DNA from 2 places in the Arthrobacter sp. SPT-J7 genome. Region 2 is predicted to be linked to the other one. Evidence: riboswitches for the same ligand, from Rfam matches in the RefSeq annotation. Region 2 holds a riboswitch; the other holds the start of a gene.
What was found. A riboswitch is a leader RNA that binds a small molecule or an ion and turns the genes downstream of it on or off. The one in region 2 is predicted to bind S-adenosylmethionine.
Positions count from the first base shown of each region.

Region 1: linked by a shared signal. The riboswitch ahead of AC5RWX_RS02485 (flavin reductase family protein) and the one ahead of AC5RWX_RS23710 (aminotransferase class V-fold PLP-dependent enzyme) in region 2 are both predicted to bind S-adenosylmethionine.

Region 1 is NZ_JBNHFF010000001.1:533,992-538,493, reverse strand. Features, by position in the region: gene AC5RWX_RS02500 (NADPH-dependent F420 reductase) at 1-440, shown strand, start outside; gene AC5RWX_RS02495 (hypothetical protein) at 467-670, opposite strand; gene AC5RWX_RS02490 (prephenate dehydratase) at 767-1,636, shown strand; SAM riboswitch class IV at 1,737-1,851, shown strand; gene AC5RWX_RS02485 (flavin reductase family protein) at 1,894-2,400, shown strand; gene AC5RWX_RS02480 (aldo/keto reductase) at 2,397-3,389, opposite strand; gene AC5RWX_RS02475 (MDR family MFS transporter) at 3,578-4,502, shown strand, end outside.
Region 2 is NZ_JBNHFF010000078.1:7,395-11,896, forward strand. Features, by position in the region: gene rsgA (ribosome small subunit-dependent GTPase A) at 1-996, shown strand, start outside; gene hisN (histidinol-phosphatase) at 1,046-1,858, shown strand; SAM riboswitch class IV at 2,013-2,126, shown strand; gene AC5RWX_RS23710 (aminotransferase class V-fold PLP-dependent enzyme) at 2,163-3,602, shown strand; gene AC5RWX_RS23715 (class I SAM-dependent methyltransferase) at 3,708-4,466, shown strand; gene AC5RWX_RS23720 (metal-dependent transcriptional regulator) at 4,498-4,502, shown strand, end outside.

The DNA.
Region 1 (4,502 bases), on a different contig from region 2:
TGGCGGTGCCGTACCCCGCCCTGTCCGACGTCGTCCGCACCCGCGGCGACCAGTTGGCCGGAAAGGTGGTGGTGGACATCACCAACCCGCTGAACTTCGAAACCTTCGACTCGCTCACCGTGCCGGCCGACAGCTCGGCGGCAGCCGAACTCAGTGCCGCGCTGCCGGACTCCCGCGTGGTCAAGGCCTTCAACACGACCTTCGCCGCGACGCTGTCCTCGGGCACCGTCGGCAGCCTTCCCACTACCGTGCTGATGGCGGGGGACGACGCCGAGGCCAAGTCCCTGTTGGCCGAGGTGGTCACCGCCGCCGGGCTGCAGGCGATCGACGCCGGCGCGCTCTCCCGTGCCCGGGAGCTCGAGGCCGTGGGCTTCCTGCAGATCACCCTGGCCGCTGCCGAGAAGGTGCCGTGGACCGGAGGCTTCGGCGTCGTCGCCTGACCGCGGTGGGGTGCCCGGCGCCGGGCCTACCGCCGCCCCGACCGCTTGGCCGCAACGGCCATCCCGGCCAGCACTCCGGCGCCGATCAGCAGCAGCACAGACACCACGATGAGCGGGGGCATCACATCCAGCCCCATAATGGACGGCATCACCGTCAGGCTGACGGCAAAGAGGGCGACGACGGCAGCGGCCAGCCAGAGGGCGACGGCACGGGGGTTGGATCCTTCCACGTCCTCCACTGTATCCGCGTCTCGCTCCGGCTTTGTGACGGCGGCCAGACCCCGCCGAATAAGGCCCCGGGCTCTTGCGGTGGGATAATTTCGCCCATGGCTCCAGCAATCGCGTACCAAGGTGAACCCGGCTCGAACTCGCACATGGCGTGCCTTGAGGTCCGGCCCGGCTGGGACGCGGTGCCGTGCGCCAGCTTCGAAGACGCCTTCGCCGCCGTCACAAGCGGCGAGGCCGAACTGGCCATGATCCCCATTGACAACTCGATTGCCGGCCGGGTGGCGGATATCCACGCCCTGCTGCCCAAGACCACGCTGCAGATAGTGGAGGAATTTTTCCTGCCCATCCGCTTCAGCTTGCTGGGCATTCCGGGGGCCACGGTGGAACAGGCCCGCGAAGTGCACAGCCACATCCATGCCCTGGGCCAATGCCGAAAGCTGATCCGCCGCTTGGGGCTGACGCCGGTTATTGCGGGCGACACCGCCGGCTCGGCACGGGAAGTAGCCGAATGGAACGACCCGACCAAGGTCTCGCTCGCGCCGCCGATGGCTGCGGAGCTTTACGGCCTGGAGGTCTTTGCCGAGAAGGTGGAAGACGACCCAACCAACACCACCCGGTTTGTGGTGCTGGCCGATCAACGGCCCGTCCCCAGCCGCGAAGAACTGCCCGGTCCCGCTGTGACCAGCTTCGTCTTCCGGGTGCGGAACGTTCCCTCGGCGCTGTACAAGGCGCTCGGCGGCTTCGCGACCAACGGCATCAACATGACGCGGTTGGAGAGCTACATGGTCGGCGGCGAGTTCGCTGCCACCATGTTCATGGTGGACGTCGAAGGCCACCCGGAGGATCAGTCGATGGTCCATGCCTTCGAGGAACTGGAGTTTTTCACCACCGAGATCCGGATCCTGGGCGTCTATCCCGCCCATCCGTTCCGGCTGCACCGCGGCGCGGACCAGCCCGCGGACGCCTGAGGCAGCCGAATGCGGGTGCCTGCGCCTGGCCCCGGACGTTCTTAACGAACTGTTACCCGTGTTTGACCGGGGACACATCGCGCTCTTACCGTGGGACATGAATCACGAGCGCCAACTTCACAGCCCTGGCTGGTTGGCCGGCAACCCTCTACCGTAGCGGGGTGCTCCAGGTGATGATTCGGCCCGCCGGGTTTGTCGGCAGGCAAGTACGCGTATCCTCCGGCAGCAGCGGATGCGCCCTAGCTTCAAGGATGGCCATGTCCCTGCACAACGACTTGACCCCGAACACCCTGCGCTCCGCCTTCGGTCGCTTTCCCTCCGGAATCGCAGCGCTCTGCGCCGTCATCGACGACACGCCGCAAGGCATCGTCGCCTCCTCCTTCACCGTGGGCGTTTCGCTGGAACCGCCGCTGGTGATGTTCGCGGTCCAGAACACCTCCCGGACCTGGCCGCTGGTCCGCCAAGCCGGTCGGATCGGTGTTTCGGTGCTGGGCACAGGGCACGACGGCGTCTGCCGCCAGATTGCTTCCAAGAGCGGCGACCGCTTCGCTGGGCTTAGTCTGCACCGCACCGACCAGGACGCGCTCTTCCTCAACGACGCAGCGCTCTGGCTGGATTGCTCGGTGCACCAGGAGGTTCCGGCCGGGGACCACCACGTGGTGCTGCTGGAGGTACATGGACTGGCCACGCACGACGGCGCGCACCAGCCGCTGGTCTTCCACGACTCCGTGTTCCGCCGGCTGGAACAGCCCGCGTTCGTTTAGGGCAGCGGTCGCCCCCGTGCCGCGACCCACAGCGCGTACCAGTCCTGCCGGGTCATCGCGGCGCCGATCTCCTCGGCCTGTGCACAGGCCTTGATCCGTTCCGGGTTGCTGGTACCGACGACCGGCCGGATGTTGGACGGATGGCGCAGCAGCCAGCCCAGCACCACGGCTTCCTGCGTGCAGCCCTTGTCCCGGGCCAGTTCGGTGACCAGAGTCGCCGTCGCTTGGTCCGCTCCAGCCCCGGTTCCTGCTTTGCCGGCGGTGGCGTGGTCGCCGGCCTCCGGCTCCATGGGCCGGCCGCTGTAGCGGCCCCGGGCCAGCGAGCCCCAGGCCTGCAGCTCCACCCCGTGCGCAGCGCAATACTCCAGCGTGCCGTGCGGGAAGCTGACGGCCGCGCCTTCCGGGTGGTTGACCAGCACGCCTGATTCAAGCCAGTCCCGCCGGTACAGACTCATTTCCAGCTGGTTCACAGCAAGCGGCTCGTCAAGCGCTGCCTGCAGCCACCGCATCTGTTCGCCGGCCATGTTCGAGACGCCCAGCCGGCGGACCTTGCCCGCCATCCGGAGGTGGCTGTAAGCCTCGGCGATCTCTTCAGCCGGGGCCAGCGGGTCAGGCCGGTGGATCAGCAGCGTGTCCAGGTAGTCGGTGTGCAGGCGGCGCAGGCTTTCCTCGGCACTGGCCACGATCGCCCCGAGAGATGAGTCATATTGGCCGGCCAGCCCGGGAGCCGGCAGCCGGATGCCGCACTTGCTTTGCAGCTGGATGGTTTCCCGGAGTTCCGGGCGCTCGGCCAGCACCCGGCCGAACGCAGCCTCCGCCTTGCCGTGGGCGTAGATGTCGGCGTGGTCGAAAATCCTGATGCCGATCTCCAGCGCCGCGTCCACCACCGTGTGGGCGGCGGCGACGTCGGCTGCCTCCAACGGGCCGCTCCCCCAGCCACCGCCCAAACCCATGCAGCCGAAGATCAGGCGGGATCCGGCGTCGTCCATTGGCATGTCCCTTCGCTGGGCGGGCTTCCAGCGTACGTCAACGCCGTGCCGGAACCGGGGCTTGTGGTGCCGGAACCGGGGGTTGTGCCGCTCCGCGGACGGCAGTACGGTACAGACGCGGGGCGGCGGGCGTCCCCAGGCAACCACATCAGGCCACCTGCGCCACCCGCGCCGCCGGAAAGTTCACCATGGCAGTACCTCCCAGCCCAGACCGCGGCCCGCAGCCCGCCGGCCCCTCAACAGCACCGGTTTCCGCCCCCACGGACCATGGCCGGAACCACGGCCGGGACCGCGCGGCCACGGCACAGCCGCGGATCATGGTGGTGTTCCTGGGGCTGATGCTCGCCGTGCTGCTGGCCGCGCTGGACCAGACCATCGTGGCGACCGCGCTGCCCACGATCGTCGGCGACCTGAACGGGCTGGAGCACATCTCGTGGGTGATCACCGCCTACATTCTGGCCGCCACCATCGGGCTGCCGATCTACGGCAAGCTCGGCGACCTGTTCGGGCGCAAGAGCATCTTCATCTTCGCGATCGCGGTGTTCCTGGGCGGCTCCATGCTCTCCGGCATGGCCCAGAGCATGCCGCAGCTGATCGCCTTCCGCGCCATCCAGGGAGTTGGCGGCGGCGGGTTGATGATCGGTGCGCAGGCGATCATCGGCGATCTTGTTTCGCCGCGTGAGCGGGGCAAGTACATGGGTTTAATCGGGGCGGCCTTCGGTCTTGCTTCGGTCAGCGGGCCGCTCTTGGGCGGGTTCATCACCGACAACTGGAACTGGCGCTGGATCTTCTACATCAACCTGCCGCTGGGGGCCGCGGCGTTGGTCGTCATCACCACCACCCTGCACTTGCATAAACCGGGCGGGCCCCGGCCCAAGCTGGACTATCTGGGCACCTTCCTGCTGGCGGTCGCCAGTGCGGCGGTCATCTTGTTCACCAGCTGGGGCGGGACCACCTATCCGTGGGACAGCCCGGTGATCATCGTGCTCGGCGCCCTCACCATTGTCGCCTCGGTGTTGTTCGTGCTGGCCGAGCGCCGGGCCGTGGAACCGGTCCTGCCGCTGCGGCTGTTCCGCGACCGGGACTTCACGCTGCCCACCCTGATGGGCGTGT
Region 2 (4,502 bases):
ATCACCGTTGACCGCGGCAGGTATACGGCTGTGGTGGATGAGGACTCCGGCAACGAACGGGTGGTCATTGCAGCGAGGGCGCGGGAGCTCCGCCGCAATCCGGTAGTGGCGGGCGATTTCGTCTCCCTCGTGGGCGACGTCTCCGGGGAGCCGGACACCCTGGCCCGACTGGTCAAGATCCAGGACCGCAGGACCCTCCTGCGCCGCAGCGCGGATGACACCGATCCCGTGGAACGGGCCGTGGTGGCCAACGCGGACCAACTCGTGGTTGTGGTGGCTGCTGCCAACCCCGAGCCCCGCACCGGCTTCATCGACCGTGCCCTGGTGGCGGCGTACGACGCCGGGATCGAGCCGATCCTGTTGGTCACCAAGGCGGACGTCAAGGATCCAGCGGAGCTGCTGTCCAACTACACGCACCTCGACCTCCCCGTGATCATCAGCCGGACGGCCGACTCCACCGCTTCGGGGATCGATGCCCGCTCGGACGACGGCCTGTCCGCGCGCCTGGACAGCAGGGCCGTCGCGGAGCTCCGCGGCTACCTGGACGGAAAGGTGACCGTCATGCTGGGGCACTCAGGCGTCGGCAAATCGACCATGGTGAACGCGCTGACGGGGGCCGAACGTGCCACCGGCGGGGTCAATGCGGTAACGGGGCGGGGCCGGCACACGTCGTCGTCAGCGTTGGCCCTGCGGCTGGCGGACGCACCCGCCGGCAGCTGGATTATCGACACCCCGGGCATCCGTTCCTTCGGCCTGGCCTACGTGGACCCGGACCGGATCCTGCGCTCCTTCCCGGACCTCTCCCCCGGCATCGAGGACTGCGAACGTGGCTGCAAGCACACCGCCACGGCCGTGAACTGCGGCCTTGACGCCTGGGTGGCGGGCGGGCATGCCGGCGCCACCGGGGAAGCGCGCCTGGCATCCCTGCGGCGCCTTCTGGGTACCGACCCCCGGATGGAGGCGCAGGAGGCGAAGGAACTCGGCAGCGTCAACTGACGGTGCCGATCTCCCAGCAGAACCGCGCGCAGACGGTAGTTTTGTAACCATGATCCAACCCGCTTCAAGCTACAACGATGACCTGCGCCTGGCGCACGTCCTGGCAGATTCCGTGGATGACCAGACCATGAGCCGCTTCAAGGCCCAGGACCTCCAGGTGGAGACCAAGCCCGACTTGACGCCGGTCACCGACGCGGACAAGGCTGCGGAAGAGGCCATCCGCGGCCAGTTGTCCCGCTCCCGTCCGCGCGATGCCGTACTCGGTGAAGAGTTCGGCAGCACCGGCCACGGGTCCCGCCGCTGGATCATCGACCCCATCGACGGCACCAAGAACTTCGTCCGTGGCGTCCCCGTCTGGGCCACCCTGATCGCTTTGGTGGATGAGGGCGAGCCCGTTGTTGGAGTGGTCAGCGCCCCGGCCCTGGGCAAGCGCTGGTGGGCGGCCAAGGGCATGGGCGCCTACATGGGACGGTCGCTGGCTGCTGCCACCCGGCTCCGCGTCTCGAATGTCGCCAACCTTGCGGATGCTTCGTTGTCCTACTCCAGCCTGGGCGGGTGGAAGGAACGCGGGAACCTGGACAACTTCCTGGGCCTTACTGAGGACGTGTGGCGGACCCGGGCATTCGGCGATTTCTGGTCCTACTGCATGGTGGCCGAAGGCGCGGTGGACATAGCCTGCGAACCCGAACTCAACCTTTACGACATGGCGGCACTCGTGCCGATCGTGGTCGAAGCGGGCGGCCGGTTCACCTCCCTCGAAGGGGAGGACGGACCGTTCGGCGGCAATGCGCTGGCCACGAACTCCATCCTGCACTCCGAGGTGCTCCGCAGGTTGAACCCCGACTTGGATGATCTTCTCTAAGCACTTTCCGAACAATGAGCGGCGGACGGCTCCTGCAGGAGGCGCCGGCCGCCGTTTCTTCGGCTGAAGCAGCACTTTTCAGCCAGCGTAACAAAGTGCTTAACATTCGAGCCGGCTTCAAACCTTCCTACCCCATGTCCTACGCTCTTAACCAGGTCACGAGTGCCAGCGCGAAACCCCGGTTTGCTGGCCGGCAACCCTCCAACCGCGGTGGGGTGCCCCGGGTGACGACCAGGCCGGTCCGGAACGGATGCGGCAAGCGCGGATTCCCGGAGCAGGGAGTCCTTTTCGATGTGAGGTCTCTGTGACAACTGCCACTGTCTCCCCCAACGCCGCCGCCCAGCCCGACACCATTCAGGCTGAAGCCGCTGTCCTCTTTGATGCCCGCCGCGCTGTTGCCAACCGTCCCCTTGCTGCGGTCACGGGTGCGGAAATCCAGGCGCCCCTGATCGCCGGCGGGCACGTGCGGTATGCAAACCTCGACTATGGTGCCTCGGCTCCTGCCCTTTCGGTAGTCTCGGCCTACCTCAACGAGATCCTGCCCTTCTACGCGAGTGTGCACCGCGGCGCCGGTTACGCTTCCCAGATCAGCACGTCCGTTTACGAGAACGCACGCAGCATCGTCCGGGAATTTGTCGGCGGCCGCCCTGACGATTCGGTGATTTTCACGCGCAACACCACCGACTCCCTCAACCTGCTGGCTGGTTGCCTGCCTGCCACGGACGGTCATCCGGACGGCGACGTCCTGTACCTGGACATCGAACACCACGCGAACCTGCTGCCGTGGCAGGGTGTTCCCCACCGGAGCATCGTTGCCGCTGACTCTATCGCCGGGACCATCGAGTCCGTCCGTGCGGAGCTGGAGCAGGGCGGTGTGAGCCTGCTCGCCGTCACCGGCGCCTCCAACGTCACGGGTGAGATTCTTCCCATCCGGGCTCTCGCTTCACTAGCCCACGAATACGGCGCAAGGATCGTGGTTGACGCGGCCCAGCTCGCACCGCACCGCCGCGTGAATATCGCCGCGGACGGCGTCGACTACCTGGCCTTCTCCGGCCACAAGCTCTACGCGCCGTTCGGTACCGGCGTGCTGGTGGGCCGCGCGGACTGGCTCGACGCCGGAACGCCCCATCTCGCCGGCGGCGGCGCGGTGAAGGAAGCAAGGCTCGACGGCGTCAGCTGGGCCACTGGCCCGGCCCGCCATGAGGGTGGCTCGCCCAACGTCCTTGGCGCAGCCACCCTGGCCCGCGCCACCCAGGTGATCGCCGGGCTGGACCAGGAACAGTGGCATGCGCACGAGTCGGCCATCCGCTCCTTCCTGGTGGAAGGCCTGCAGAAGATCGACGGCGTGACCGTGCACCAGATCTTCAAGGACACCAACCCGGACACGGACACGATCGGCGTGGTCAACTTCTCGGTGGAAGGCTACGACGCCGGACTCGTGGCCGCCTACCTGTCCGCTGAGCACGGCGTTGGCCTGCGGGACGGACGGTTCTGCGCGCACCCGCTGTTGAAGCGGCTGGGGCTTCCTTCCGGCTCCCTTCGTGCAAGTTTCGGCGTCGGCTCACGCCTTGAGGACGCAGAACGGCTCCTTGCCGGAATCGACTCGCTGCGCCGCAACGGCCTGGGGTGGGACTACGTCGTGGACGCGGGACGGTGGGTTCCCGCCAACGACACCCGGACCTACCCGCACTGGGCACCCAACACTCCGGGAACCGCCGGGGCGGCTCCCTGCATCGACGACTGAGCCTCGTGCCCGCTATGGGTTCGCACTGACTTACTGATCTTGCCTCTACAGCGGGTGCGGTAAATTCGAAGGATACCCAAGGGCATCGGACGAAGGAGGCCACACTTGGTACGGGGTGGCCCCAGGCTTGATCAAGGACGGCGGCGCGAGCTCGGCCAGAGCTTCCAGGACGGCGGCCGGCACTACCAGCAGGTCCGTCCCGGCTACCCGGAAGAAGCAGTCCATTGGCTGGTGCCTGCAGGCGCCCGTGATGCGCTGGATGCCGGTGCCGGCACCGGAAAGTTCACTGGGCTGCTGCTGGACATGGGCCTGGCCGTGACGGCGGTGGACCCCTCCGCGGACATGCTCGAGCAGTTACGGGTGCACTATCCCGCGGCAACGGCAGTCAGGGCCACAGCGGAGGCGACGTGCATGCCTGCCCAAGCCTTCGACGTCGTAAGCGTTGCCCAGGCCTGGCACTGGTGCGACGCCCTGGCAGCAAGCACCGAACTGGCCCGAGTCCTCCGCCCGCACGGGACGCTGGGCCTGATCTGGAACCAGCTGGATACATCCGTCCCCTGGGTCCACCGGCTCTCCCGGATCATGCACGCAGGGGATGTGTACAAGCCAGGCTTCCGGCCGCTCGTGGGGCCCGAGTTCCGCGGGCTTGAGGGTCACGTCACCCACTGGCAGGACCGCGTCAGCACTACCGGCCTCGTGGAGCTCACGAAGTCGAGAAGCTACTACCTGCGGGCCAGCGAAACCACCCGGGCCAAGGTGCTGGCCAACCTGGACTGGTACCTCCACGACCACCTGGGCCACAGCCTGGATGAAGAGCTCGAACTGCCGTATCTGACCCTTACCTGGCGGGCCTTCAAGGCGTGACGGTGAACCGGGAACGGGTAGGCTGGGAGCTGTGAA